DNA from 2 places in the Weissella ceti genome. Region 2 is predicted to be linked to the other one. Evidence: riboswitches for the same ligand, from Rfam matches in the RefSeq annotation. Region 2 holds a riboswitch; the other holds the start of a gene.
The links. Region 2 has a riboswitch for thiamine pyrophosphate ahead of thiS (sulfur carrier protein ThiS). Riboswitches for the same ligand answer to the same signal wherever they lie in the genome.
Positions count from the first base shown of each region.

Region 1: linked by a shared signal. The riboswitch ahead of thiT (energy-coupled thiamine transporter ThiT) and the one ahead of thiS (sulfur carrier protein ThiS) in region 2 are both predicted to bind thiamine pyrophosphate.

Region 1 covers NZ_CP074441.1:1,026,502-1,041,960, forward strand. The annotation lists gene KHQ31_RS05340 (RsmB/NOP family class I SAM-dependent RNA methyltransferase) at 27-1,385, opposite strand; gene KHQ31_RS05345 (hypothetical protein) at 1,648-1,818, opposite strand; gene KHQ31_RS05350 (PH domain-containing protein) at 1,887-3,191, opposite strand; gene KHQ31_RS05355 (PH domain-containing protein) at 3,188-3,643, opposite strand; gene KHQ31_RS05360 (hypothetical protein) at 3,908-4,669, shown strand; gene KHQ31_RS05365 (hypothetical protein) at 4,796-4,966, opposite strand; gene KHQ31_RS05370 (DUF4097 family beta strand repeat-containing protein) at 5,067-6,014, opposite strand; gene KHQ31_RS05375 (HAAS signaling domain-containing protein) at 6,014-6,646, opposite strand; gene KHQ31_RS05380 (PadR family transcriptional regulator) at 6,639-6,959, opposite strand; gene KHQ31_RS05385 (aldo/keto reductase) at 7,113-8,099, opposite strand; gene KHQ31_RS05390 (ribose-phosphate diphosphokinase) at 8,121-9,101, opposite strand; gene KHQ31_RS05395 (dihydroorotate oxidase) at 9,314-10,273, shown strand; TPP riboswitch at 10,322-10,410, shown strand; gene thiT (energy-coupled thiamine transporter ThiT) at 10,568-11,131, shown strand; gene aroD (type I 3-dehydroquinate dehydratase) at 11,210-11,950, opposite strand; gene KHQ31_RS05410 (shikimate kinase) at 11,943-12,455, opposite strand; gene aroA (3-phosphoshikimate 1-carboxyvinyltransferase) at 12,477-13,769, opposite strand; gene aroC (chorismate synthase) at 13,769-14,947, opposite strand; gene aroB (3-dehydroquinate synthase) at 14,950-15,459, opposite strand, start outside.
Region 2 covers NZ_CP074441.1:658,125-673,583, forward strand. The annotation lists gene KHQ31_RS03295 (acyltransferase family protein) at 1-97, opposite strand, end outside; gene KHQ31_RS03300 (FAD-dependent oxidoreductase) at 437-1,783, opposite strand; gene KHQ31_RS03305 (TetR/AcrR family transcriptional regulator) at 2,106-2,612, opposite strand; gene KHQ31_RS03310 (YdcF family protein) at 2,631-3,698, opposite strand; gene KHQ31_RS03315 (YxeA family protein) at 4,023-4,403, shown strand; gene KHQ31_RS03320 (TenA family protein) at 4,584-5,213, opposite strand; gene thiD (bifunctional hydroxymethylpyrimidine kinase/phosphomethylpyrimidine kinase) at 5,200-6,015, opposite strand; gene thiO (glycine oxidase ThiO) at 6,018-7,157, opposite strand; gene KHQ31_RS03335 (thiazole synthase) at 7,147-7,944, opposite strand; gene thiF (sulfur carrier protein ThiS adenylyltransferase ThiF) at 7,944-8,600, opposite strand; gene thiS (sulfur carrier protein ThiS) at 8,654-8,851, opposite strand; TPP riboswitch at 8,927-9,038, opposite strand; gene thiE (thiamine phosphate synthase) at 9,036-9,665, opposite strand; TPP riboswitch at 9,833-9,924, opposite strand; gene KHQ31_RS03355 (Ig-like domain-containing protein) at 10,261-12,339, opposite strand; gene KHQ31_RS03360 (glycerophosphoryl diester phosphodiesterase membrane domain-containing protein) at 12,756-14,555, opposite strand; gene KHQ31_RS03365 (hypothetical protein) at 14,655-14,834, opposite strand; gene KHQ31_RS03370 (CHAP domain-containing protein) at 14,996-15,459, opposite strand, start outside.

The DNA of each region.
Region 1 (15,459 bases), 370 kb from region 2:
TTGATATTTTAGTTATTGTATTTCTTTTAACGTGGCAAAAAACGTAATCCTTTAGGATAAAAATTCTTCATTTGGCCATTTACAAACTTACCAAATCCGATGCCATTGCCATTAAATGTCAAGACGTGCCAACCATTATCTAGTTGACTGTCTGGCATCATGAATGTATCACCATGGACATATTGAGCCCATTGTTCGTGGCTTAATTCAGCAACGTGTTTGAACGCATTGCTTGGCATCGCTAAGGCTAATGCCAAACTAGGTTCGAAACGCTTCTTTTTGAATGTCCCCAAATGCATCCCTGCACGCAAAACTTGTAACTTGTTTAAGTCTGGTGCATCGACGGGCAACGCATATAGTTGATCACCAAACGCATGTAACACACGATTTAGTGGTTCAACTAATTGGTTCGCTTCAAATTCATCCCATAATTCACGTTGTTCCTTTGTCAAATTAGTCTTCGCTAATTTAGGTTCACGTGCATCACTTTCCGCTTCTGCCTTATGTAGTTTAGCCATGAAGTGTCCTTCACCCGCAACGTGGTGTGGGAACAAACGGACAGTATCAGCCAACGCAGGATTACCATCTGCCCAATCCGGACGCCCAGCATCAACACCTTCAGGTAGATCAACAGGCACCACACTGAACTCAGGATATTCTGCTAGGAGCCAAGCAATCACTTGTTCATCTTCTTCTGGCGCAAAGGTACAAGTTGAGTAGACCAATGTTCCACCAGGTTTTAGCATGGTTACCGTATCTTCCAAAATCATCTTTTGGCGATCAGCGTTTTCCTGTGGATAATCCGCAGTCCAATAATCAACGGCGTCATGGTCCTTACGGAACATGCCTTCCCCTGAACACGGTGCGTCTAACACAATGGTGTCAAAATATTCTGGGAAGTGCTTGGCTAATGCCGTTGCATCGTGGTTGGTTACCAGCGCGTTTTGCACCCCAAAACGCTCCATGTTTTCACTTAGAATACCGGCACGCTTACGACTGATTTCGTTTGAAATCAACAAACCTTCTTGTTGCATAAAGGCTGCAAGGTGAGTTGATTTCCCACCTGGTGCAGCAGCCAAATCTAAGACGCGTTGTCCTGGTTTAGGTTCTGCTAACTCCGCAACAAGTTGTGCTGATGGTTCTTGTGAATAGATAACCCCTGTTGTGTGGTCCACTGAATGACCATTAACTTGGCCATAAAAACCAAAACGACTCCAAGGAATCGCTTCCCCTGAGTCGGTATCGAATGGTTCTTGATTCGCTTTCAACGGATTCACACGATAGGCTTTACTGGCCGGCTCATGAAGAGCCTTAAAAAAAGCATCTGCTTCATCACCAAGCAATTCTTGGTATTTTTCGACAAATGCATTAGGTAGAACTAACATGCCAGACCTCCTTTAAACGTGAATTCTTACTCCATATTTTACCATAAGCCCCTTGTTTTCGGCACATTTGCTATGCAAATAAAAGCAATAAATCATAATCACAACTATACCAATCGTTTGGTTTTGATATCTTTTTTTCTAAATACATTTTGAGTATACAAAAAGCTCCCCAAAACATTTGTTCCAAGTAGCTGATTCAATGGGGATTTCGATAAAACTTTCACGAGTTAAATCGCTCATTTTTTAGATATTAACCTGCGCATTATTTTTCTGGAATTAATTTGCGTACAATTACATTCACTGTAAATCCACTGATAAAAGCCAACAATACTAACAAGCCAAATGACATTTGATCGAATAGCATCGTCATCATCCCCAAACTGATAATCGTTCCTAAGGCAGAACCAATCATGTTTACATATTGCTTTTTCATTTCTATTTCTCCTTCATCCGCTTAATGATATGACGTATTTTTATCCTGTCGTCAATGCTCACATCGAACTAGTCCAATTGTTTAAAATGATGACTAGGCGTTAAATCTGTATAAATATGTTCTACTTTGAAGATATTTACCATAGACGAGGTCACACGAACGCCAATTTTATTTTCAGGCAGAATATAAGTCTTTAGATTAAATAACCCATTACGGACAATAAGGCCAAATCGGGTCGTTTTCATTGTCGTAATTGCAGGTCCAATCAACAGACCAAACAAAATCAAAGCACTAATGTACGTCCAAATTGCCAAACCAAAATACAACATCCCTACCAACAAGACGACTAGAAGGCCAGCTGTATAAATAATTTTCGACAGCGTCACATGCAGCGGTATACGCTCAAAGGTATGGGTATATGCCGGCACATACTTCTCTAACAATCCATTCACTTGAGCTACTTTAACATACGGAAAGAGTGTATTTTTCGTTTGCGTGCCACCCTCAGTGTCTGCATCATTCATAACTGCTGACACTGTACATAATCCCAACATGCGCATGCCTAGGGACTGTTCTACCATAATGCCATTGATATTCGTCTTTTCAATGATATGCTGATCACTATCAATTAGTCCGTTTTTCACCACAAAACGTCCCTGAATATCATAAATTTCGAATTGAATATATCTGAAAAATTGCAGAATAATTGTTCCTACGGGTAATACCAGTAACAAAAGCACACCGATTATCTTAATATCAATGTGTATTGGTAGATACTTCATCCATGGTTCAATAAATTCGATTCCCTGAATAAGCACGGGGATAATCAAGAAATAATTAGCGGAAACTAATGCCGTTAGGACAATTTTATTCCATGTAACGTTTACCTCTTGGATTCTATAGATACTAATATTTTCCACAGCTTCATCAACCGCATCTGAAACTTTAATATGCTTAGTCAATAAACTAATTTGTTCTGCAGACAGTGCTGCAAACTCAATGGGTTCTTGGTCTTCACCATTTTTAAAGTTAATAACTAATCCTTCAACACCTACTATTTTCTGTAACCAATTACTGGTCACACGATAATTTACGATTCCTTGATTTTTAGAAATATTAATCGTACTGACATCTAAAATGCCGTAATTCACATGAATGTCATTGTTGACGATTGCATAGGTCGTATTGAAATATCCCAATACAAACCGTACTAATGCAATGATCACCATTAATATCATTAAACACATTAAGAAAAACGGTTGATGTAACCACTTATTTAAAAAAATATATAGTGGAAACAAAGCAAACAATGCCCAAGCTAGGTCTTTTGTCTGCACGATAAAATATAACGGCGATTGTCTCTTAGCACTCATGATTGTACCTCTGAGATAACTTGCGTAATATCTTGCCACTTTTCGACTAATGGTTCACCTACCCCTGTTGCAATCCCGTGTACAGCGTAAGCTTTCGCTGATGTTTGAATCTCAAGAGTCATTAGATCAACGTTCTTTTGTAGAATATTTTGTTTTTTAATTGTGGCGTAAACCTTTTCTAACGGAATTGCGATTTCGCGATAATATAGTCTTCCTTTTCGGATAACCACTTTTTCACTATCAATCGTTACTGACGTATTTCTAACATACGCTTGAGCATATATCGTCATCCATCCAAAAAGTAAGACTACAAAAACAACAAACACACCCATATATTTTTCCAAACCAAAACACCATATTGTAAATATGCCTCCTACTAACAGGGCGACATTTTCCACGATATTCATCCAGAACTTATACTTCATATAATTATTATGTACATTTAAAATCATTGTTTTCTCCCTAATTTGATACACGATATTAAACGTTTAAATATTAGCACTAGATTTACAATCCTTCAAGAAGGCTCACCTACGCTAATTAGGCGATATATCCACTTAATTCCTACGCCTATCATGTTTAAAACGATTTAAGATTTAAACGTAAAAATCTGATTTTTAATACTTTTAAGAAAAGCTGATATACTAATGAAATACAAAAAATTGACGGCCTTATTTCTTACAGAAGGTCGTTTCAAAATTGGGAGACTAAGCGACATGGATACGCAAAACGAAATGGATTTTTCAGATATTAAAAATATAATCATCAATAGCACACCTTATTTTGATATCAAAACATTGTTTAATCATCATGAACCAGACCCCATCAATCGTCGACTTATGTACAGTGCTGAACCCCACGCAACATTACGTGGATCATTCATGGGTACACATACAACTGACCGAGAACTCTGGCCATTTTATCCAGCATTGGGCTGGTTAGCACAAGACGACATCAACGCTGGTGATACCGCTTCTTCATTCCGTACTCTATTTCATCACGTTCTATCTCAATCAGAAAACAAGGATAGCATCCTTCAGTCAATTGATGGTTTCAACCCTAATGAAAAACTTGAGAATCAATATGATTTACTCGTGGATAAATATGCTGAATTTGATTGGATTAGCGATAATCTGGATCGTTTCCGTCATTACGTGAGTTTAGTCGATACGCTGGGTAATATTGTTGTTTGGGATCGCATCTTTAACAAGGTCCGTGGGTTTGATTTTTCAACCGCAGATAATTTCCCACTATCTCTTGTCCAATACCAAGAGGAATTCTATGCAGACAATCCAACTGGTTGGCAACAGTTCATTACAGACAACCAATTAACCATGTACGTTAACGACGATTACTCAGTCGATGTTTTCTCAGACAATCCACTACCAAAAACAAGTGCAGAATTTGGTGCTTATCTTGACTGGATTACACCTAAAATGATGCAACGAAACGACGAAGTCATTGCTTTATTAGCCTAAATATTTGGCTGAATGATCGAAATTCACTATAAACGCAAAAAGGTAACTAATCACACTTATTGTCGTGTAGCTAGTTACCTTTTTTATTTTGCTCATTTCTTATTCTTGTGCGATTATGTACGTTAATTAATCTTTTTCAGGAATAAATTTGTATAAAATATACCCAATAATGTATCCAATTACGCCACCTATGGCTAATTTTTCCCAGAACATACCTTCTCCGAAAAATTGTCCCATCATGATTCCTAACACTGTTCCCACAGCTGCAATCAGTAACGTCTTATAATTTTTATCCATTGAAATATCCTCCCTAAATAGACATCCTCAGAAACATGTTCATTATATCACATTAATTTATCCCAACAAAAAACACCAACATTGATGTTGGTGTTTCGTATTATTTCATGTCATACAACTTGATTTCACCATCACGAAGGTTAATCTTTAGGGCATCTTCTTGCTTACCCTTTTTGTACTTGTTTTGCGCACGGGCCTTTTCTTGCTTCTTACGGGCCTTTTCTTGTTCTTTCTTGTTATCGATATCTAATTCGTTCTTATAGTCGTAGAAAGGATTGTTTTCATCTAGATATGCATCTTCTTCGCTAGACTTTGTTACATAAACGAACGCTTCTTCAAACTTACCTGTTTCAAGTTGTAGACCTGGTGCAGTTACACTTGAAAGTGAAACATTTCCATCACGGAGCTCAATGTTACTTGCTTCAGCAAGTGTCACAAATGATCCGTAAACATAAGCATCACGACCCGTTACCTTCAACTTGTCCAACTTAACATCGTCGAATGATAGACGACCGTCCTTAGTTGTCATCGTTAGTGATTCCCCAGTGAATTCGCTCAAGTTCGCACCACCACGACCAGAAGTTACTTTTGTGTGCTTAACGTTAAGTCCTTGCACAATAACACCACCATCATCCATTGTTAGATTCAAGTTTTCTAACTTAGTCCCAGCAGGTACGGTAATCTTCGCTGAGTATTCAAACGCTTCTGGCGTTGATAGGAAAGCACCACGTACCAATCCTTCATTCTTTACAGCTTCAACTGAAAGTACATCACCCTTTTGGGTAGCAGATGCCTTTTGATTGTCAACTGACCAGCTAGTCACTGACCCTTCAGATCCTTCGACAATACGCACAACACCTGAATTCGCATTCACGTTAATTGTTTTAATATTGTCGAACTTTTGTTCTGTCTTCTTAACGTCAACCAACTTCACACCACGGTCCCAACTGAAGTCAAAGTTCGATTGACCAACTGTTGTGACCATCATAGCTGCCCCAGCTACAAATAATACCCCACCAAGAATAAGCGGCTTCTTTAATTTAAACATTAGTTTTGCCCTCCTTGCATAGGTGCATTATCACGACGTGATACGAAACGACGTCCAATCCACTTCATGAATTGCACAAAGACATCAAACAACCATTGTGTTAGGTTCAAGACGATTGGTGTCATCATGATTGTCAAACCAGTCATCAATAGACCTAGACCCATGAAGAAAATACCAGTTGGTACTGATTGACCAATCAACATACCACCAAAGACCAATGAACCCACTCCACCAGCTAGAACACCAACAACCATCGCATAGATGCCAAATAGTGCCGCGACAAAGAAAAATAATCCTAGTCCCAACATCAATAGAACACCAATTGCCACTGGAATTAGAATTGGACTAGCAAATAGACCTAATACAATCAACCACAACATACGTGTACGTTGCTTTGTGCGTTGTTGGGGTGTCACTTCTTCTGATACCGGCGCATCATCCATGTCCATGAAGTATTCCAAACGGATTGTACGAGCAAATTGCTTAGGCGTTCCATACTTAGCTTCTACATCTTCTAGTGACATACCAGATTCAATGACTTGCTCATTGTAAAATTGCAGCATTTCTTCTTGTTCTGCTGCTGGTACACCATTTAGATAGCTTTTTACTTCATTAAAATATTGATCAATCATTTTGCTCATCCTCCAACAACAATGTATTCACAGATGCACGGAAACTTGTCCATGCAGTCTTAATTTCGGCCAAATGGGCACGACCTTCTTCGGTAATCTGGTAATAACGACGGATACGCCCTTCATAAGGTTCATCGTAATTAATCAGATAATTATTTTTCTTCAAACGACGTAATACTGGGTACATCGTTGATTCACTAACATTCATATGTTCTTGCATAGTCTTGGTAATCACATAACCATATGTGTCTTCTTTAGCCAAAATAGCCAAGACGGTACCATCAAGCACGACTGTTGGGACTTGAATATCCATAAGCGCTCCTTTAATACTGTTTTCTATATAACATATAGTACACCGTGTATAGTAGTGGGTCAAGCACAATATATTTTTAATTTATATTACAGACAAAAACATAAAAAAAAGACTGATGCACCAACCTAAGTTGGGCATCAGCCTAAATTTATTTTACTTTAAAATGTTGTCAATGGCTGTCAATTCGTCAGAAGTAAATGACAAGTTTTGCATTGCCGCAATGTTGGCTTGCAAGTGCTTTGATGATGTTGCACCAAAGACCAATGACCCAACACGTGGATCCTTTAGCAACCAAGCCATCGCCATTTGAGCCAATGATTGGTTACGGTTCTTTGCCAATTCGTTCAATTCGTTCAATTGCTTAACAGCCTTTTCAGGATCTTCAGCAATGAAGGCGTTTGAACGGTGCAATGGCATATCTGCTGGAATACCATCTAGGTAACGGTCAGTTAGCAGTCCTTCTGCCAATGGTCCGTAAGCAATCAACCCAGCATGATGTTGATCCAAGATGTCTAGCATGTTGTCCTTTTCTGCTTCACGGTTCAACATGTTGTATGACATTTGGTTACCAATAAATGGTGTGTGTAGTTCTTCAAAGATTTCAGCAATCGCTGCTGTTTGTTCAGCGTTGTAGTTTGAAACCCCAATGTACAATGCCTTACCTTGACGAACCAACAAGTCCAAAGCTTCCGCAGTTTCGCGCAAGTTTGTGTTTGGATCCCAACGGTGTGCGTAGAAAATATCAACGTAATCTAGGTTCATACGTTGCAATGACAAATCCAAAGCGTTTGACAATGTCTTCTTGCTTGAGAATTCACCGTATGGGCCTGGCCACATGTGGTAACCAGCCTTAGTTGTGATAACCAATTCGTTACGGTATGGCTTCAAGTCACTCTTGTAAACTGCTCCAAAAGTTTCTTCAGCTGTTCCGTTTGATGGGCCGTAGTTTGATGCATTGTCAAATGAGAAGATTCCGTTGTCGAAAGCTTCCAAGATAACACTCTTTGAATCAGCCAATGGACGTTGGTCTCCCATATTACGCCAGAATCCCAAACTCAAGTCAGGTAAGATTAGCCCTGAATCTGAAACGCGACGGTAAGGCATTTTTTCATAACGATCTTCTTGTGCAGCATATACCATAGTTAATATTTCCTTTTCAATTTATTTGTGTAGCTTAAATGTATCGGGATCATTTTGCGCGATACGTAGCTTATCTAGTGAGATTTCTTCATGAATATCATGAATGGCACGTCCCAAAACCGGCGCCACTGACAACACTTCTAGCTTGTCAGAACGGTTCGCATCTGAGATGGCGTTTGTGTCAGTCACAATAATCTTCGTAACATTGTCATCTGCACCCAAACGAGCACCTGCTTCATTTGAGAACACAGCATGTGTTGCCACAACATAAACTTCAGTCGCACCGTTTTCACGAACTGCCTTAGCCGTAATGGCCATACGTTCACCAGTATCAATGATGTCATCAATAATGATGGCACGACGACCAGCAACTTCACCCACAATTGCATCTGGTGATGACGGGTTCGTACGGGCGACGTTATCATTAACCACTCCCCATGGTGCTTCCAAGAAATCGGCAAAGCGACGTGCACGACCTGCACCTGTGTGGTCAGGAGACACAACGACTAGGTCATCCGTTAAGTTATGTTCAACGAAGTATTCCGCTAGTAATGGTGCAGCACGTAGCAAATCAACAGGGATATTAAAGAATCCTTGAATTTGATCCGCGTGGAAATCGATTGAAATCACACGTTCTACACCATTCATTTCTAGTAATGAAGCAAGTAACTTAGCTGTGATGGCTTCACGGGCCTTAGCCTTACGGTCTGAACGTCCGTAACCATAGTAAGGGATCACAACGTTGATTGTGCGTGCTGAGGCACGGCGCAATGCATCAATTAAAATCATGATTTCCATGAAGCTATCATTGGCTTCACCAGAAATTGATGAAATCACAAAGACATCGTCTCCACGGATACTTTCCAAGACACGTTCATAGATTTCACCGTCAGAAAAAGTTTGAATTTCAACTTCCCCTAAGGCAATTCCCATCTCGCGTACCGTCGCTTCTGCTAGTTCACGGCTGACGGACAAACCAAAGACTTTTAATTTAGACTCCACGATATGCCTCCAATTAGTAATAGAATATCTTTCTTATGTCTCCTATTTTAACAAAATTACCGGTTTCGGGCTATAACTAACCCATAATTCCATGACTTTTTACGTCTATACCAAAACTTTAAAACAACTTAGTAAAACACTGGATTTTTTAATTAAACATTGGTAAAATGTTTTAAACACTTTAACAACCACATATTTTAAGGAGATTTACCATGACGACTTTGACAGCGAGCATTGCAGGTTTCGACTTTGATGGCATTCTTTTGAATGCTGCTGGAATTAATTGCCAATCTATTGAGGAACTAGATCAAATCCGCACTGCACCTGGTGCGGCGAGCCTAGTAACTAAGACTGCAACACAACACCCTCGTAAGGGAAACGAAGGAATTCGTTATGCAGATATGCCATATGGTTCAATTAATTCAATGGGGTTGCCAAACTACGGTTTGGAATACTACATCGAATATGTTGAAAAGTATCAACATGAAAAGCCAATTTTCCTATCAACTGCAGGAATTACACATGATGAAATTTTGTACGCCATGCGTCGTATTCAAGAATCTGATTTCGATGGATTGATTGAATTGAACTTCTCATGCCCTAACGTGCCAGGAAAGCCACAAATTGGTTATGACTTTGCGACAACAGAAGCATTGCTAGAACAAATCTTTACCTTCTTCACAAAGCGTGTTGGGGTAAAGCTACCACCTTACTTTGATATCGCACACTTTGATCAAGTTGCTGAAATCTTGAACAAGTTCCCATTGGCATTCGTTAACTCAATTAACTCAATTGGTAATGGTTTGACAATCGATCCTGAAACAGACACAGTGACTATCACACCTAAGGGTGGTTTTGGTGGCCTAGGTGGCGCAATTGCCAAGCCTACTGCCCTAGCCAACGTGCGTGCATTCCGTGAACGTCTACGTCCTGAAATTAAGGTAATTGGAACCGGTGGTGTAACAAACGGTCGTAACGTGTATGACTTGATTCTAGCTGGTGCCGAAATTGTTGAAATTGGAACAACATTGTATCAAGAAGGACCTGCCGTCTTTGAACGTTTGAACGCTGAATTGATTGAAGAAATGCAACGTCGTGGTTACGATGATTTGTCACAATTCCGTGGAAAACTAAAGACATTGCAAGCAGATCCAAACGCAAAAAACATCTAATTGTTATTGCAAAGCTTTTGAGAACTAGATATACTTAATTGAAACGAATCGACCATGCTGGGGTGCCGAAAGGCTGAGATAATACCCATGAACCTGATCCGGTTAGTACCGGCGTAGGAAGCTTGGTTTTGTTTATTAATATTGCTATTAAACAAAACCCCAGTGAATGAAACCCGTAGAAATACGGCTTGATTGACTGGGGTTTTTACTTTGCTCTTGGCTGTCGGTTCGTTAAATAAATGTTTCAACACTCGTTGAAATAAAAACATATGCCGCTCTAGGAGGAGTATTTTCATGCAACAACGTAACATTCGGGTGACAATTGAAATTGCCATCTTTACTGCCTTGGCCATCGTTTTGGACCAAATCGTGCTATTCCGTATGCCACAAGGTGGAAGCATTTCTTTGGCCATGTTGCCAATCATTGTCATCGCCCTTCGTCGTGGAACAGCTGTTGGAATCACAACTGGTTTCTTGACAGGACTATTGAACTTCATCTTTGGGGGATTCTTCGTTAACATCTTCCAAATGCTTTTGGATTACCCATTAGCTGTGGCCGTTATCGGACTAGCTGGGGTCTACTCAAAGACACTACAAGCTCAATTGGCCAACAATCAATTGACTAAGGCTGCTATTTCAGGAAGTATCGCAACAATGATTAGTGGTGTTGCTGCACTAGTACCACATACAATTGCTGGTGTGGTTTTCTATGCGAGCTTTGCGCCAAAGAACCAATCAGTCTTGCTATACTCACTTGTATACAACGCAAGTTTCTTGATTCCAAAGGCGCTTGTGACACTTGTTGTGGTGGCAATCCTAATCATGAAGGCTCCTCGTATCTTCACAGATAACTTGTAAGAGCTCATTCACTTTTAAAATTAATCAAAATAAAAAGACTGTCACAATTGTGGCAGTCTTTTTCGTTATCGTTCAAATCTAATAATCGTTCAAATATGAATCAGCAAAGAATTTTGCTATGTCGTCGACTGATAATTGTCCAGGCGCAGATGCTTGCCCTGCTTGGGCAAATGTTAATTGAGAGCCATGACGAAACCCTTCTAGTCGGGTTCGGCTTCCTGCATCCCCCATCGCCATCGTAATTAATGGCATCTCACATTGTTGAAAAAGAGCTTTTGTTTCAGCTAACAGCATATTGGCTTGATCTTCATTTTCCGCCATTACAGCATATTTAATCACATCTACTGGCATGTCAGCTAACTCAAACAGCCGTTGATGTAGATTACTTGGATATTGCCAATCATGTCGTGAACCAATAACCGTAACGCCTTGCGCTTTCGCAAATGCACGCGTCGTCATTTGATCATCTAACACGTTAGTTTCAATATCAATCGCTGCAATCCCTGCCTCAATTGCTGCATAATAGACAGCTTGATAGTCATGGGCATTGTAGTTTTTTAAGCCCCCCTCTTCACGTGTACGCCATGTAAAGATAATTGGTCTTTGACTCACTACCATTACCTCTTTAATGACTGCAACAGTTAGGGTTCTCAAATCTTGCCAGGCATCAATGCGCCATTCAAGCACATCTACTCGCTCATCAATACCCGCTTGCAGATAGCCCTTCGTTTCTGACGCATCCTTCACTTGCATCGCAATCGCAATTAGTGGTCTCTCTTGCTGTCGCACTAGTTTACCGATTTGTAATTGACTACTCATAGTGCGCCTCATAGTGTTCAATAATTTCAGACACAATTTCTTGTGGCGTCTTACCATCAGTATGGATGGTCACATTAGCTGCCGCTTCATACTTTGGTAAACGACTACGCCATAACACACCAATTTCAGACAAACTGCTATTGCGCAGGATGGGACGATCCATATCATCCACAATACGCTCCATCGTCTGACCAAATCCACCAGACAAATAATACACTGGCGCAGGATTATCATATAAACGTTCACGATTGACGGTCGTTTCTACGACTCCGCCACCAGTCGCCAAGATACCTTCCTGTTGCAATGCTTTTTGGACGATATTTTTTTCTAACATTCGAAAGGCAGTTTCACCCTTTGCTGAGAAGATTTCACCTGGTGTTTGCCCGGTTTCTTCGGCAATCATTACGTCAGTATCTAGCATTGGTACGTTCAATTGTTGACTTAGGAGTTCAGCGGTTGTTGTTTTTCCCGCTCCCATAAAGCCAATTAGGATCAATTTACTCATGACTGCTTCCTTTCGTTAGAATTATTTTTTAAGTCGTGCTAAGTCTGTAAAGAAACTTGGATAGGACACATTCACAATGTCACCATCTGCCAAGATAACCTCACCATCCGTGATTAACGCTGCAATACTTAACATCATGGCAATGCGATGATCATCATAGACGTCCACCACTGTTGGTTCGTTAACTCGCAACGGCGTCCCCCCATGGACAATGAACCCATCTGGCTGTTCTTCAATGTTGGCACCTAATTTGTTCAATTCATTAGTCACTGCCGCGATACGGTCTGATTCTTTCACACGTAATTCGCCGGCTCCCGTAACAACTGTTGTCCCGGTCGCTTGTGTTGCAGCTAAGACCAAAAGTGGTAATTCATCAACCGCACTTGGAATATCTTCGGCGGTTACTTCAATCGCAGACAACTGTTGTGTTTGTACCGTTAAGTCCATCACTGGTTCGACGTCATTAGACGTCACTAAGTTTGGAAATGTTGCTCCCATTCGTTCAAAAAGACGCAATAACCCAATTCGAGTTGGATTAACCCCAACTTGTTCAATCGTAATCTGACTATTGGGCACTAACAGACCTGCTGTTAGCCAAAAAGCCGCTGATGACATATCACCCGGAACATTAATATCCGTCCCTGCTAATTGTTGCCCACCAGACACACTAATCGCATGGTTTTCAACGACCACTTGTACGCCAAATTGTCGCAACATACGTTCAGTATGATCGCGTGTCGCAATTGGTTCAATAACAGTTGTTGTACCTTCTGCTTGTAATCCGGCTAATAAAATTGCACTTTTAACTTGGGCTGATGCCATGGGTAAAGTATAGGTCATCCCCTTTAAATGTGTTGATCCGTTAGTGGTTACTGGCAAGACAGCTGTTTCCTCTGCTAGTTCCAATCCCATTGAATGCAATGGATCTAATACACGTGCTAATGGACGCTTAGATAGACTAGCGTCCCCAACAAAGGTTAGTGGAAATTGTTGCCCTGCAAGCAGTCCCATCAGCAAACGAGTCGTTGTTCCTGAATTCCCCATATCCAATGGTTGGTACGGCTCAGACAAGCCTTGGAATCCTTTACCTATAATTGTCCAGAGACCATTGTGTTCTGTGATTGAAATATCCATGGTACTAAACGCCGCAATCGTACTTTTAACATCAGCAGACTCTAACAGTCCTTTGACCGTTGTCACACCATTAGCGACACTTCCAAACATTACTGAACGGTGTGAGATACTCTTATCCCCAGGCACACGGACAGTCCCTTGCAATCCATGTTGTGCTTGTTTCAATGTAAGTTGCGCCATTAGAATTCTCGTACAGTTTCACGATATGCAGCAACTTGCGCAATCAATGTATCCATGTTGTCAGCATCGAACTTATCTAAAATTGCCTTGGCTAGTTCAATTGCGACCATCGCTTCCGCAATTACAACCGCTGCGGGAACCGCCGTTGTATCTGAGCGTTCAATAGAAGCACGGTGGTTTTCGTGCGTATCAATATCGACACTTTGCATGGGACGGTATAGCGTTGGAATTGGCTTAACGACTCCCTTAACGACAATCATCTCACCGTTGGTCATCCCGCCTTCAAAGCCACCTAAATTATTTGAGCCACGATAGAAACCACGTTCTTCAGTCCAGAAAATTTCATCCATGACTTCACTACCAAACTTTTCAGCATTGGCAAAGCCACCACCGAATTCAACCCCTTTGAATGCATTAATCCCTAGAATTGCTTGCCCGATTTTGGCATCTAACTTGGCATCTGCCGAGACGTAAGATCCTAATCCAACGGGGACACCGGTCGCCATCACTTGTACTGTTCCACCAACCGTATTACGGTCTAGTTTCGTGGCGTCTAACATTTCACGCATCTTCGCATCTACGTCAGCATCTAATGTACGTGTTTCGAATTGTTCACTGACCTCACGCATAGCCGCAAGATTCGGGAAGTCCAATAACTTATCTGTATTCGTCCAAACTGGTCCGACATTTAATACAATTCCATGCACATCAATGTCCAACAACTTTAGTAGCTTACGTGCCACTGCTCCGACTGCCACGCGCATGACTGTTTCACGGGCTGATGAGCGCTCTAAAACATTACGTAAATCGTTCTTATGTCCGTACTTAATTCCACCCACCAAATCTGCATGACCAGGCCGTGGTCGCAAAACTTTACGTGTTGAGTTTTCAGGCGTTTCTACCGCATCTGGATCCATGATGGCTGTCCAGTTATTGTGATCATCATTGTGTACATTCAATGCAATTGGTGATCCCAAGGTCATTTGATGGCGGACACCACCCATAATCGTCACATTATCTTTTTCAATAAGTTGACGTGCACCACGTCCATAACCACGTTGACGACGGTGTAATTCATGATTAATATCTTCTGCTGAAAGTGGCATTCCCGCCGGGATACCTTCTAAAATAGCGACCTCTTCTGGGCCATGGCTTTCGCCTGCTGTCATATAACGCATAATTAAATTCCTTCAATAAAATCTGACAAGTGATCCATTGTCTTCTTCAACAAGACCGGCTCACCAATTTTTTTCAAACCAATCAATTCAATTTGTTGACCACGATGTTTTTTATCGTGACGCAATGTCTCTGTAAAATCAGGATGATTAAATAACTCTGAAAAGACAGGCAGATTAACTGCCTGAATCCGCTTCACAAGTGCATCTGTTGTTCCGACTTCTGTATACCCATCTCGTTCAAAACGATCAGACATTGTTACCATACCAATCGCAATTGCTTCACCATGACGTAGCTTACCGTTTGAAAGCAATTCAATTGCATGGCCAAAGGTATGGCCAAAATTCAAAATTTGACGTTGCCCATTGTCAAATACATCAGATTCCACAATTTGCTTTTTAAAACGAATAGATGCATCAATCAACGGCATTTGATGTTCCCGTACATCATCTAGTGATTTAATTGCTTCAGTCATATCCGCAAAAACACCACCAGCTAATACACTCATCTTGAT
Region 2 (15,459 bases):
AAGCCTGAGGAAATAAATGATACATAATAACCCCTAGCACTGCTAGGGTTCTAATTCCGTCTAACCCAGTGATATACCTTCGATTGTTATTTGCCATGACATTTGACCCTTTCTAAAATTCCTCACGTGTATTTCGTGTTCCTCATGAGGGTGTTTAGACCATTTGTCATGGTGTCCCTATTTGTAAATCACTACACTTTAAACTTAATCACATTACTTTCTATTAAACACCAATTGTCCAAAACATGCTATTAAAATTAAAAAAAAAATCGACTTTCTCTGAATTCCAAAGCCTAGCATTAAAACTACCTTAAAGCGTATATATCAACGAATTGGCAGCATTTTTGAATTCAGATTTTATTCACATAAAAAGCACCTCCAAATTATATTGGCAGGTGCTTAATTGTTTTCTAATCAAATATATAAAATGTAACAATTATGAATTTGAACGAGACATCAAAACCGCCTTAATGGCTACTGATGATACGTAATTCAATGGTTGCGCAAAATTTGGTTGGAAGAAGAAATCTGATAAGGCTAATTGATCAATCGTCATTTTGTTTTCAATCGCAACTGAAACAACATTCGCAGCTTGTGAGATATCATGTTTGGACATAAATTCAGCACCAATAATACGATGTGTTGTTTTGTCCCACGTTAGTGAACACTTCACCTTTTCCGTTGTTAACATAAAGTCTGGACGGTAATCTTCTTCAATGATTGCTGTTTCTGCTTCAAGGCCTTTCATTGCAGCACTTGTTTTATTTAATCCAGTAGATGCAAAGGCTAGTTCATATAATTCAACCGCTGACGTTCCTTGTGTTCCAGGATGTGTAAGACTTGGTTTAACAACATTGTGTCCAATGACCATCCCTTGACGAATCGCATTCGTCGCTAATGGCATGTATTCATGCGTTTGGGTCGGCGTATAAAAGACCGCACTTGCGTCCCCCGCTGCAAACACACCTTCCACACTGGTTTCCATATAATCGTTTGTCACAATTGCACCATTGGCTAACATATCAACTTGACCGGCAAATAAGTCTGTATTTGGTGCGAATCCAATGCTAAGAACTGCCATGTCAGCGGCATAGGCCCCACGATCTGTTTTTACAATAATTCCATCATCTGTGTCTTCAAACCCAATCACTTTTTCATTCAGAGCCAAGGTTACCCCATGTGATTGAAAGGCCTCTTCGTAAGTTGCTGAAAATTCTTTTGATGCTGTTCGTGACATCACACGATCTGTTGCATCGATTAAGGTAACGTTTTTTCCTTTGCGAGATAATTGTTCCGCCAATTCCGCACCAATGTATCCAGCACCAATTACTACCACACTTTCCAAGTTTGGTGTTAATTCACGTAGTTCATTTGCATCTTGCCATGTCTTACTAAAATAAATTTTATCACTATCAATGCCTGGTAGCGGTGGCACAATTGCCTTTGATCCAGTTGTAATGACAATTTTATCAAAAATTTCAGTTGTAACGTCCCCTGTTACTAGGTTTTTAATCACTAATGTTTTCGTTGCTAAATCTGCTTGTTGTACATCTGTTTGCATATGCATATGAATCCCTTGTTCAGCCATGGATTCAGGTGATTCATAAAACATACGATTTGGGTCTGATACTTGGTCCCCAACCCATAGAGCGATTCCACAAGACAAGAAAGATACATTGTCATGACGTTCAAATACATGGACTTCCGCACCCTCTTGCTCTGAAATAATTGATTTCGCAGCAAATACTCCTGCGTGTGTGCTACCAATAACGGCTACTTTCATGATTTTATCCCCCGATAATATATACATGTCATTAACTAATTTGATGACACCCGAATATTATCATGAAATGGTTATTTTTTACAAGTAACTTTTTCACTAATCAAAACGCCTGAAAATGCATATAATTACAAAACAAATCAAAAAACCTGTTTAAATCAATCTTAAAAGCATTGATTTAAACTCGCAAGTTTGTGAACTTGTGAATTAAAACCCGTAACAAAATGCTTATTTTATCATTTTTAAAAACAATCCTTTTTGTGATTTCACATATTTAAAAACAAAACAAAAAGCACTGGACAAAATATCCAGTGCTTGAATTCGGCTATGATAACCATTGATTAATTTTTTTATATGTTCCCGTAATTTCTTCTTCACGACTTGGGTATAAAAAGAACTTACGCATTAAGTCATGACCAGCTGTCATTGCTAGCCACCCTTTAATTTCTGCATCACTTGCGTCTGGTTTCAGCAAACGCGGTGTCAATGAGGCCGCAAATTCTTGATCATGTAGCGCTAAAAATTGTTCGTTTATCTGATAGTATTTTTGTAAAAAATGATAGACGTCAGGTTCATCTTGAACCATTGCAATGATTGATTCCAAATTACGATGTCCATGCACATGACGCATCATCTTACCAAATACCCACTTATAAGCATCATTAATATCAGCGAAATATGTGTAGAACGAACCGCGTGAAATCTCTGCACGCTTAATGATTCGAGCTACTTGCGCATCAACTAGCGCATATGTTGTAAATTCCGTCACCAAAGCATCATAAATTTGGGCCTGCTTATTTGGCTTCAGATTATCAAATGTCTTCGTTACCATATATGTCACTTCCTATGTTTACATTACCACGAAAATAATGTTAAAGATGATCAACCCCGTCAAACTAATTGCATGAAATAACTTATGCCCTGACAGTAAAGCAATATATTCACGCAATAATGCATTGTACACAAAGTATCGTCGTGTTCGTGCGCCAATCCCATCAATATTCAAACCAGCTCGGCGTGCATTTCCCGCCGCTCGAAAGACATGATAGTCACTCGTTGCAAAAATACCACTATCGGTTGGTAGATCAAGACCTTCAACGATTATCTTCGAATAGATCATATTTTCTGTGGTTGTTTTTGACTCTTCTTCTGCAATTAACAACTCCTCTGGGTATCCTGTTGTTAAGGCATATTCGCGCATTGCGCGCCCTTCTGGGATTTCTTCATCTGGTCCTTGTCCTCCAGACAAAATAATATACGGACGTTCGCCCGTCTTCTTATATTGACGATTTGCAAATTTTAAGGCCACATCAATTCGTGATTTTAAGAGATTAGATAATTCTGTTCCGTTTAACAAACCTGCGCCCAACACAATGATGAATTTTTGATTCAACTTAGGTCGGAAAATGACATATAGCAAAAATGACAAGCTAAAGTTAATCATCCAGAAAACGAAATAACCAATAATCACACCACTGATAATACGTAAGCCGCTTGCCCACATGTAATGTAAGTGTGCATCAAACCAATCAAACAAAAATGGCGACAAAATTAGATAGATACCAATAATCAATGTGAGTGAGTTACTTAGCGTATGGGCTTCACGACGCCAAACCAGAAAGGCATTCCACAACAGTAAAAAACCCAATATCATTGATAGTGCAATAATAACCAGCAATACGAACAAAGCTAGCATAAACCATGCACCAACTACTAATTCGTTCCCAAAACTCACAATTAGACCAGTCATACTAACCCCAAACGATAGAATGAAAATGGTGGCTAATCCGCCATTCATCAATCGAATCTTATTTGACTTAAAACTAAAATACAACATTAGTCCAATAACAACTGTCACGCCCCATGTCATTAAGACAAACGGCGCATATTGTTGCATTGTATTTTGCAATTCTTCCACTACGTATCTCCCATCCATTCTTCATCTAAATATTATACTACAAATTAGTCGTTTCTTATGGGAGATACTACCACACATCTTTAGTAATTGCCGGCTCTTGATGTTTAAAATCATCTAACCAAATATTTCACTCTTTATATAGAAGAAAAAAATTCAAAAAAGTTAAAAATCAACTAGCCGCCTCTTTTTATAAACTCATAAACAGAAAATTTTTCACACATTCATTCTATTCATACGCTTATCGTTTACCATTATCTCTTTAAAAACATTTGACATAGTATTATTTATCGTATAATATTATTTTTACACGAAAGGGGTACTATCATGAAATTATTTAAAACTATCGCCGTTACAGCTGTTCTTATTGCCGGACTTGGTTTCGGTGTCTCACAACTAACCAAGAACTCAAACAGCGAATTCGCTGGTATTGTTGATCAATTAAACCCATTCCTTAAGACAAGCACTGTATACGTTAAAATTAATGAACCCGCATATATTGAAGAACACGGAAACGCCCAATATGAACAAACAGCTGTTGATGCCCAAGGAAACACACGTCCTGTTAGCTACACCGGTATGGGCGTGTTGAAAAAAGATCACTACCTTGCCCTAACAAACAAAGGTGCTCATGTTGAATCATATGCAGAAGTGCAACCTAATGAAATTCCTACGAAAGCTTTGAACGTTCTAAAGACACAAAATTAATGCTGCTTTAATTGATATACACAATCAAATTGTTATTGTTGTCATGACAATATACATATACAAAAAAGGATCTAGATGATATCGTCTAGATCCTTTTTTACACTTTCTTTCACTATCTACTAAAGTAAATCATCACATACTTAACCATCTATTGCATGCTTACTACCGCAAATGATGAAGCTAATATGCAGCATCTGCTGCTTTTTGCCAAAAAGCAATTTCATGTTGATATGATTTGACATAAATATCAACATAGCTGAAATCTGTTAAAGTTCGTTGTTGTGGATTAGCAAGATAGTCATTCAATACTTGCCAATATAGCACCACCCAATCATGGTATTTTTTAGAAGTATAAAAATCAAACCAAGCTCGATAGTTTGTATTCACTTCTCCTGTATCAAGTCCCGCTTTTGCAATTAAATAATAAGATTCCACACATGGAAGCAAAGATAATACCCCCGCTAGGACATCCCCCTGACTTGTCTGTTCAGCCATGTGAGCTAGATAAGATTCATTATGTTGCCCTGGTTTAATTTGCGCAATATTTTCTGGATTGGCTTGTAAAGCAGCATGAGCGTCACTTTCATCTGATAACATTCCCGGCAATTGATACCCTTGCATAATCAGCTGATTATAGACACGTGTACTATATTTAGTAAACGTTTCAACATAGTAATGGTCTTGTGCAATATAATAATCTCGCTGTGCTTGGGTTAATTGTCCGGCTGCTAAATTCATCACAAATGGCATCTCATGGATTTGTCCCATGTACTTATCTCGGATAATCTTTAATTCATCAGTTAATGTCAAAGCTATTCCCTCCCGCCCAATGATTCAATGGTCCATGACCCGCACCAACAATAATTTCATTCTGAATGACATCATTCATAAAACGACGTGCACCAGGCATTATATCTACCAATTGGTGGCCATGGGCTAGCCCTGCTGTAAGATAGGCTGACAATGTGTCTCCAGTTCCATGGGTGCGTTGTGTCTTGACTCTGTTTGCTTCATACCAAAACACGTCGCCATCTACAGTAAGTAATAGATCTTGTACAATCAGTCCCTGACCATGGCCCCCTTTTAATAGAATGTTCTTTGCGCCTAAAGTTTGTAACTTTAACGCGACAGCATGCATGGATGCTTTATCCGTTGCCAATTTCCCGGTTATAACTTCAGCCTCTAGTAAGTTAGGCGTTAGTAAAAATGTATGTGGCAATACATACTGAACTAGCGCATCAATAGCAGAATCACTAAGTAATTGTGCACCACCTTTAGCGATCATGACGGGGTCCACAATCACTGGGATATCTTTTGCTACATCACTTATGAGTTGCCCTACCGTTTTAACAATATCTGCATTAAATAAAGCCCCTGTTTTTATTGTTTTTATTGATAAATCTGCCATCACGGATGACATTTGCGCCTTAATCATATCTACTGGAGTTGGTAGTATATGCTGCACTCCTAAGGTATTTTGTGCTGTTATTCCAGTAATGACTGTAGCGCTATAAGTACGCAAAACATCAAACGTCCGTACATCGGCATTAATACCGGCACCACCACTTGAATCAACTCCCGCAATGCTTAAAACTTGTGGTATTTCTGACATCCCTATTCTCCTACTTGCTCTTGGTAACGATCAATGTCAAAGGCATCGAGCCAATGTCTTGGCACTGATTCACCAAGTACCAGTGACGTTATCATCCTTCCCGTTATTGGTGCTAATAAAATGCCATGGCGTTGGTGCCCATAAGCATAAAATAATCCTGGATGATTGGCATATTCACCAATCATTGGTAGTCCATCTGCAGCGGTGTTATTTGGTCGTAATCCTGCCCAGGTTTGATTAACTGTTAAATGTTCAGTCAATCCCGGCGCAACATGGTTTACCTGTTCTATTAAATGCCGAACTCCTGTTAGTGACACCGTTTTTGACCAGTCATTGCTACGTTTAGTCGCGCCTATAATAACCTCATCCCCATTTCTAGGCACCATATAAAACTCCGAGTGATACAACGTGTACGTGAGTTGTGGTCCATGATTAGTTGCTGCAATGACCTCACCTTTCATGGGATATGTGGTGTTATGCTTGTCAGATAAATCTACCTCAATAATGTCAGATCCTGCTACGCCAGTGGCAAGAACCACTTTCTCAGCCAATACAGTTTGCCCATTTGTTAAAGCTAATCGATAAGCTTCCTTCTCGAATTGAATCGATTGTACACGGGAGGCTTCCCTAATAACTACGCCCGCTTGCTCCGCAGCACGCGCAAATGCTTTTGCAACTTGCATAGGGAGCACACTAGAATCAGGCAGATGCACAGCACCCAGCATATTTGTACTTACATATGGTGCCATGGTAACTAAATCCTTTTTTGATAACCATTGTAAGTGTTGTTCTTTAACAAGTACTGCTAATTCATCATATTCATTCTGATTAAATGCTAACTTGATTAGTCCATTTTGTCGTAACCCAATATCAATTCCGGTTACAGCGCGTAATTGTTCTGCCAATATCGGATACATCGCTTGGCTTTTTTGCGCAAAATCAAATACACCGGCTTCTGAAAAAGTCCGATATTCAGAATATGCCCCCAACATGCCTCCGGCCGCTTGCGTAGTACCTTTACCAACTTCATGTTCTTCTAGTAAGACTATGGCTAAATTTGGACTAGCCTGACTTAAATGATAAGCAATCGATGCCCCAATAACACCACCACCTACAATTGCCACATCAACTTTAACCTGCATTACCCTTCTCCAAATCACTAAATAGTTTTTGCCCACTCATTGGAGAGGAGGGTACGGCGCCAGTATGGGCATCTAATACTCGTCCTGCTTTTGCCAAGTATGCCTTACGCCCAGCTGAGATACCATCATGAAAAGCTGCAGCCATCAATGGAATATTATTGGCTGTTGCAATAGCCGTGTTAGCCATAATCGCATCAACCCCCATTTCCATTGCTTCAGCTGCTTGACTTGGCTTACCAATCCCAGCGTCAATAATGACTGGTACTTCAATATTGTCCACAAGTAGTTGAATCATGTCCTTATTCGCTAAACCACGATTACTCCCCAAGGTTGAGGCTAACGGCATCACCGCTGCAGCTCCAGCAGCAACTAATTTATGCGCTAACACTAAGTCAGGCATCATGTACGGCAGTACAATGAACCCTTCTGCCGCTAATACCCGTGTTGCTTTTAGCGTTTCTTCGCCATCAGGCATAAGGAATTGCCGATCCGGCATAATTTCAATCTTTACCCAGTCACTACCACTCAATGCACGAGCCAAACGTGCAATACGAATAGCTTCTTCTGCATTTGTGGCACCAGATGTATTCGGTAATAGCGTTACTCCGTCCGGGATGTATTCTAGAATATCTGATTCATGCGCTTCGTTACGCTTCAATGCCATCGTGATCATTTCCGCTCCTGCATGATCGACAGCAGCTTTAATCAAGTCATACGAATATTTACCTGATCCTAAAATAAATCGTGAATCAAAAGCATGTCCTGCAATAATTAGTTGATCGGTCATTAATTTTCTCCTTCTAGGTTTTCCTGTGACAATAACAACTGCAATATCATATTCACTTGATGCCCAGCAGCGATCATAACCCGACCAGCCATTAAACCTTCTTTACCCGGATTAGTTTGGTCCCCTGCAATGTAAACATTCTTACGGAACTTCTTAGTTTGAATCGTATTAGATGAATGTAAGCCAGCCATACCATTCCCCATTACTAATGGCTTATTGGGATAAGTTGCTTCACTCGTACGTAACAACATCGCTTTAGCATCTGGTACATCAAATGCTTCAACCATGACATCTGCATCCGCAAATAACTCTGCCACATTCTCATTAGTTACTTTAACTTGATGAATCGTAATATTGATAAATGGATTCATTTCCAAGATGTTTTCACGCAATGCCATAACTTTTGGCATGCCAATCTGACTTAACTTATACTGTTGGCGGTTAAGATTACTAAAATCCACAACATCAAAATCAATTAAAGTTAAGTGTCCTACGCCAGAACGTGCTAAGCCAATAGCAATGTTTGATCCCAAGCCGCCCGCACCTGCAATTACGACATGTGCATCTACCAATGCTTCAGTAGATCCGGCTACGTTGCGTTCTTTCATCCCATGCCAAATGTCTTGCGCGGGGATGCCTTGCATGTTAATCGTCATCTTCTATTCTCCAATTCATATTTCTGTTTTAACGATTCTGATTCATTTGGAAATCAGCCACCCCCAACGAATGACACAACTTCAATCGCATCATTTTCTCCTAACACAACATCTTGAAAGTCATCCTCTTTTAAAATACGACCATTTAATTCCACCACTACGTGTGTCGTATTCATGACTTCTCGTTTTTTAAGCATTTCACTAACGGTTAATCCTTCTAAACCAGTGATTAATTGTCCATTCATGCGCATAAGCGTATTGCCTCCAAAAAATAAAATAAAAAAGCACGTGCTTCCATAGTGAAAGAACGTGCTTAGGTTAATACCGACCTAATTGCACCACTTTCCTACGCTAGTTTTAACTAGATCAGGTTCTTGGAATCCAAAGCATTGGCTTTATCTCAGCCGATCACTTCTTTCGGCACTCCCAGTGGATTTATATATGTGGCATGTTAATGTTTACTTGACGTAACGCCGTAACCGTCTTCTCAATATCATTAGACAACATAATCTCACTTACTACAGCTACACCATCAATTGGAAAGCCCGTAAAGGTATGCACATTGTGTGTTTTAATTCCCCCAATAGCAACCACTGGTATTTTGACGGTTTCGCCAATATCACGCAGGGTTTCGGGGGATGTTGGTCGTGTAATAACTTTAGTTTGGGTTGGAAATATTGCACCAACGCCTAAGTAATCCGCCCCCTCGCGTTCCGCCTCAATCGCACGATTCACGCTTTTGGCTGACACACCAATTAATTTATTAGGACCAACTAATCGACGCACGATAGATATCGGTAAATCAGCGTCACCGATATGCACTCCAGCCGCATCAACCGCTAACATAATATCTACGCGGTCATCAATAATTAGTGGTACGTGATACCGATCAGTTATTCTTTTGACGTCCATAGCTAGCTCAAAATAATTACGCGTGGACAGCGATTTTTCGCGCAACTGGATAATGGTTACACCGGTTTGGCACGCCTCCTCAATAATTTCCAAAAATCGACTTGGCGAATACTCATATTGACCAGTCACAAGATACAGTTGATACGGATTCATCATTTCACCCCACTCCAAAGAAAAAAGCACAACACGTTAAAAGCGTTGTGCCTGAATGTTCATAGTGTAGCGTTAAGAATAAATATTGCTAAACGATCGTCACTGCTCGTGTTTATACATATGCTTCGAATTATTATTTTGAAGATATGTCGCTAAAGTGTACACCGTCATATTTATTGTTAGCTTCCTACGCTAGTGTTAACTAGATCAGGTTCTTGGGTATAATCTCAGCCACATTTGGGCACCCCAGCTTTTAACAGGATTAGTTTAGCAATTATTTCAAAGTTTAGCAACAAAAAAAGATACAAACAATAAAGAATAGACATTCATTTATAAACGACTATTCATCCATATTAAGGACATATACGTACATTTCATACATATATAAACACCAATTCGTATCCTTAAACTATAGAAAAAATCACAGCACTCAAACAACTTACAACTACCAAATTCAACAAATATGTCGAGAAATCAAATATACATATTACTCTATTTTTGATGTTTGGATATTATTACAAAACAAAAAAGCCCTAAAGCAATTGTACTTTAGAGGCTTTCATGAAATATTTAATTCGTTTCAATTAATCGGTAATTACTTACCACGACGAACCATTACTAATCCTGCGAATACAAGACCAAGCAAACCAAGAATAGTCAAATTGAAGTTATCAGCTGAACCAGTATTTGGCAATTCTGCCTTCTTTGTTTCAGACTTCTTCGCTGTAGTCTTCTTAGGTGCTACAACCTTTTCTTCTGACTTACCATTTAACTTCGGTGCTGGAGTTGGCTTTACATGTGCCTTAGGCGCTGGAATTGGCTTAACATCAGACTCTGGTGCTGGTGTTGGCTTTACATGCGCTTTTGGCACAGGCATTGGCTTAACATTAGGCTTCGGTGTTGGTGTTGGCTTAACGTCAGGCTTTAGTTCTGGCTTAATTGGATTGATCTTGTCATCTTCAACTACTTGCCCATCAATATGTTCTGGGGTAATTGGATCGATAACGTCAATATCTTCTTCTGGAATAATTTCTTCCGTTGGGTCGATATGTACTTCTGGCTTTGAACCGTGAATACCATCTTCTAGGTGGTTTTCTTCGATAATTTCATCGCCTGTTTCTGGAACGATTGGGTCGATAACGTCAACATCTTCTTCTGGCACAATTTCTTCCGTTGGGTCGATATGTACTTCTGGCTTTGAACCGTGAATACCATCTTCTAGGTGGTTTTCTTCGATAACTTCATCACCTGTTTCTGGAACGATTGGGTCAATAACGTCAACGTCTTCTTCGGGCACAATTTCTTCCGTTGGGTCGATATGTACTTCTGGCTTTGAACCGTGAATACCATCTTCTAGGTGGTTTTCTTCGATAATTTCATCACCTGTTTCTGGAACGATTGGGTCAATAACGTCAACGTCTTCTTCGGGCACAACTTCTTCCGTTGGGTCGATATGTACTTCTGGCTTTGAACCGTGAATACCGTCTTCTGTATGTGGTCCTTCTGTATCTTCATCTGCGTCATCTGGAACGATAGGCGCAATTTCATCTACAATTTCGTCCGCAGGAAGTTCTTCTTCCTTTGGTACGTTATGTACGTCTGGTTTTGAACCATGGATACCATCTTCTAGGTGGTTTTCTTCAACACTTTCAGTACCCTTGTCCGGCGTAATTGGGTCAATGTCATCCGTTGTTTCTTCAGGCATTGGATCAATCGTACCTTCAGTTCCTTGGTTCAGATTATCAACACCTTCGATTTCACCTGACATTAGCAAGTTCGCTACACGGACGTTATCTGAAACTGATTGTGGGTTGTTATTTCCTGCTGCAAAAGAGACTGAGAACTTATTTGTTAGTTCCTTCATCTTCTCTCCTGCACCTGTCAAACGAGTCTTGTATTGGATTGAAACAGTTTCACCGTCAACTAGCGCTTCAGGCACGGTTACAGAAAACTTGTTTCCCATGACTTTAACCTTTGGCACTGTAACTCCAGGCTTACCACTAATTGTGAATGAGTCATCCACGTATAAGTGACCTTGGCCAAGTGAATCCGTTACATCAATGTTACCAGTGATGTGATCACGGTTCGCATTGATTACAATGTACCAGTTCAAGACAGTCGGATCATTAAGGTCAACATTTCCACCCTTGTATGCAGGACGATGTGGTTGAACAGGACCAGTATTTGTCTTATGCCCCTTAACCTTCAGCGTTGGCACGTTTTGGACTTTTGTCCCCAAAGACATGTCAAGTGTGTTTTCTGAATCCTTAGCCAATCCTTGCTTAACTTGCAAGTTAAAGGAAAGCTTACCCTTGATATGCTCTTTCGCAGACACTTTATCAGTAAACTTCACAACTGCTCGTCCGCTTTCCACGGTAACAATTGCGTAGTCTTCTAACTTCATGCTTGTCTTAAATCCTTCAAGCTCCTTAGGTAAATCAAAAACCATTTCATCGCCAGCTTTGAATGTATGACCATCCTTTTCACTAAATCCGATCTTTACGTTTAAGTTTTCACCCTCCCAGGCTTCCGACTTGTCAACAGTAATTGAATCCACAAACAGATCCTTATTTATTTGACTAGCTTGTACTGTATTGCCAGTAAACATCACTAGAACACAGGCAAGCATAGCCATCAACCACAATAGTGGTTGATATTTTTTGTTTTCTCGCATTTAAAACAATCTCCTTCAAATTTCGATTTTTTGAAATTTGCTGATTATTCACGAGATATAAATTGCTAATTAACAACCTATACATAATCAGCAACGTTATTAAACTTATCGTATTTTTATCACTAAGTCTAGTTTCAAAATTTAAATTCCTTTAAAAAAATCGCATATAAGACCGGAAACGCCATTAAATCAAGACTTTACACTTGTGAAGTCATCTTATTTTTAATTTTTCTTTTTATTATTAAAAACAAGTGACATATATACAACTATCATTTAATTAGTCAAAAACACCGAAACAACAGCAACATAGGCACGTAAACCATTTAGTTTCATTTAAGGTGTTAAAAAAAGGTAATTCCATTAACACAATGAAATCACCTTCTTTTTGAATATTTAAAAATTAAATTTCACAAACATTAACCAACTGTACCACTTGAGATATTAGGCATCGTAATAATATAATCTTGAATTCGTTGGGCATACGTTGGATTCTCTTGTTCTTCTTTAATTTCTTCTTTTAACGTCGTTAATTCATCAGTAATTAATCCATCCACATGATAAGACATCATGCGACGCATCGTATCCCCATCATTAATCGTCCAAGCATATACCTCACGTCCCGCAGCACGCGCTTTAGATGTAAATCGCTTGTTCAACGTTGTTTCTTCCATTGTATATGCATCCGCATCCGTATGTGGGTAAATAAAGTTATACGGTAAAATATATGAAACGTACAGCAAAGGTGCTTTTTCCTTCACACTTGCGACCACATTATAATCTAATGACTGCACTTCATGGCCATAAGCTAGCAGTGTATCTTCATACTTATCCAAAAAACGCTGCATCATATCGGGTGAGTCTTTTTTAGATGTCTTAATTTCTACAAGTAATTTTTGATCTAAATCATTAGCAACTGCTAAATATTGATCAAAACTAGGTAAGGCTGCAGTAAATCCGTTTTCATGGACCTTCATTTTTTGTAGTTGTGCAAGCGTAAAGTCTTGTGGTGCCCCATCTACACCCGTTAAAGTCTTCAAATTAGGGTCATGCATAACCACAAATTGCCCATCTTTCGTTTCTTGAATATCCATTTCAACTAAATCAGGCGCTAATTTGCTCGTTCGCTTCAAGGCAGGAATCGTATTTTGTGCGCCATTTGGGTTTTCTACCCCATCTACACCTCGATGTGAAATTGTTTTAGGGATGGACTCACCAATACCTAACATGAAAACCACATTAAACCCAATAATAATCAATCCTGCTAACGCAATAACTGTAACAGACGTTGTCTTCATCCAACGAGCGCCCCGCCAAGATACAAGCGGTTCTGATTTAGTCATGTATGGATATAGCGCTGGGTGAGACAACAGGAATGACAAGATAACCATTGAAGCCCAAGCACCAAAAAAGACATTCAAGATTTGGATTAATGACAAATTAGCCACACCACTAAACAAGGCAATTGAATTTGAAAGTTGATCAAATCCTATTTGAGAGAAATATACAGCCGTAAAGGTAATAATGCGTGGTACTGTCGTCAACATCCCTAACGCCCATAATTGAATTGCAAAACGCCAGAATTTACGATGAGTAATGGCCGCACTAATGCTCACCGCATCTTTAGCTGCCAAATTACCTACCACCATTAAAGGCAACACGAAAATCCAACGAACAGCAATATACCCAACCACAATAGCTGCAATTAAGATACCTAGACTAAACAGTATATTCTGCATCAAAAAGTCTAATATAAATGTCGGAATAACAATTTTCCCTAACAACTGACTACCAAAAACAAGTTGCGTTGCTTGCATAATCACTAAAAAGTAAGCTAACAAGAACAGCGCCGAAGTCCAAGTTTGATTACGGACCGTTTCCCAACTCTCTTTAACCAACTGTAGGACATTAAAACGACGTTGCTTAATCTGACGCATTCTTAATAACAAATATGAAAACTGCATAAAGACTAGTGAAAGCAGCAATATAAATAACAAGAGCAACAATATCGTCGCAATTGGTTTCTGAATTAAGATATCTAAATTTGTATATGAAATATACGGGATATCTTGTAAGCGTAAAATCCATGACGCTGCGCCATTAAAAAACGCAATCGCAATTTGCAACACAATATTTAGACTGATAAACAACATCAAATAACTGGCCCATTGCCGTCCAAATTCTTGTGTACTAGATTTAAAATGTTTTAAAATCCCCATATTTCCTCTTCTTTCATCTTATCAAAATTGACTCGAATACTGTATTAACCCTATTATAACGCAAAAAAAGGACAGCCTCTGACGAGACCGTCCTTTTCTTTACTTAGATAAACGCGCAATTTCCTTTTCAATCTCCTTAAGGCGACTTGTTAAGTTCTTTTGACGTTCTTCAAAGTCTAAGCTACGACCGTTGTTTGAGTATGTCGCAACTAGCTTGCGTTGTACTCGTGAACGGTGGCGCTTTAGTACTTGAATCTTAAACCAGTTGTTTAAAGACATAAGCATACCTCCCGTTTTCTTGTCTTAACAGACTATTATTTTAGCCATTAAGCATTAATTCGAAGTTAAAGTAAGTAAACCTAACTCGTAATATTCAACAGTATAACATATTTTTAGTAAAAAAGCATCTAATTTTACATTAGATGCTTACGTTTTAACTATTAAAAGTGGATGATTCCAGCGATATCATTGTTTACCCAAACAGTACGTTCGTGGAAAGGCTTTCCAGCAAAGTTTCCTTCTGCCATTTGGAATGAACCATCAGCATTAACTGAAGTAATGTAACCAACGTGACCGAACCCTGCATACCAACCTTGTGACTTAAATGATACAACTGATCCTACTCGAGGTGTCATTGAAACATTAACGCCACGGGCTTGTGCGTTAGCCGCCCATGATTCAGCATTTCCAAGGAATTGGAATTGTGAAACATTGACACCACGTTCAGCCAAGATGTTCGCAACGAATGAAGTACATTGCGCTGCTGGGTAGCTGTAACCACCATTGTAGAATCCATTGATTCCAGCTTGGCGAACATTAACTGACTTCACTTGCGTGTTAGCATCGTTAGTTGTTTGCTTCTTTGGCGCAGCTGGCTTATCTTGCTTTTGAGTTGTTTCTGGCT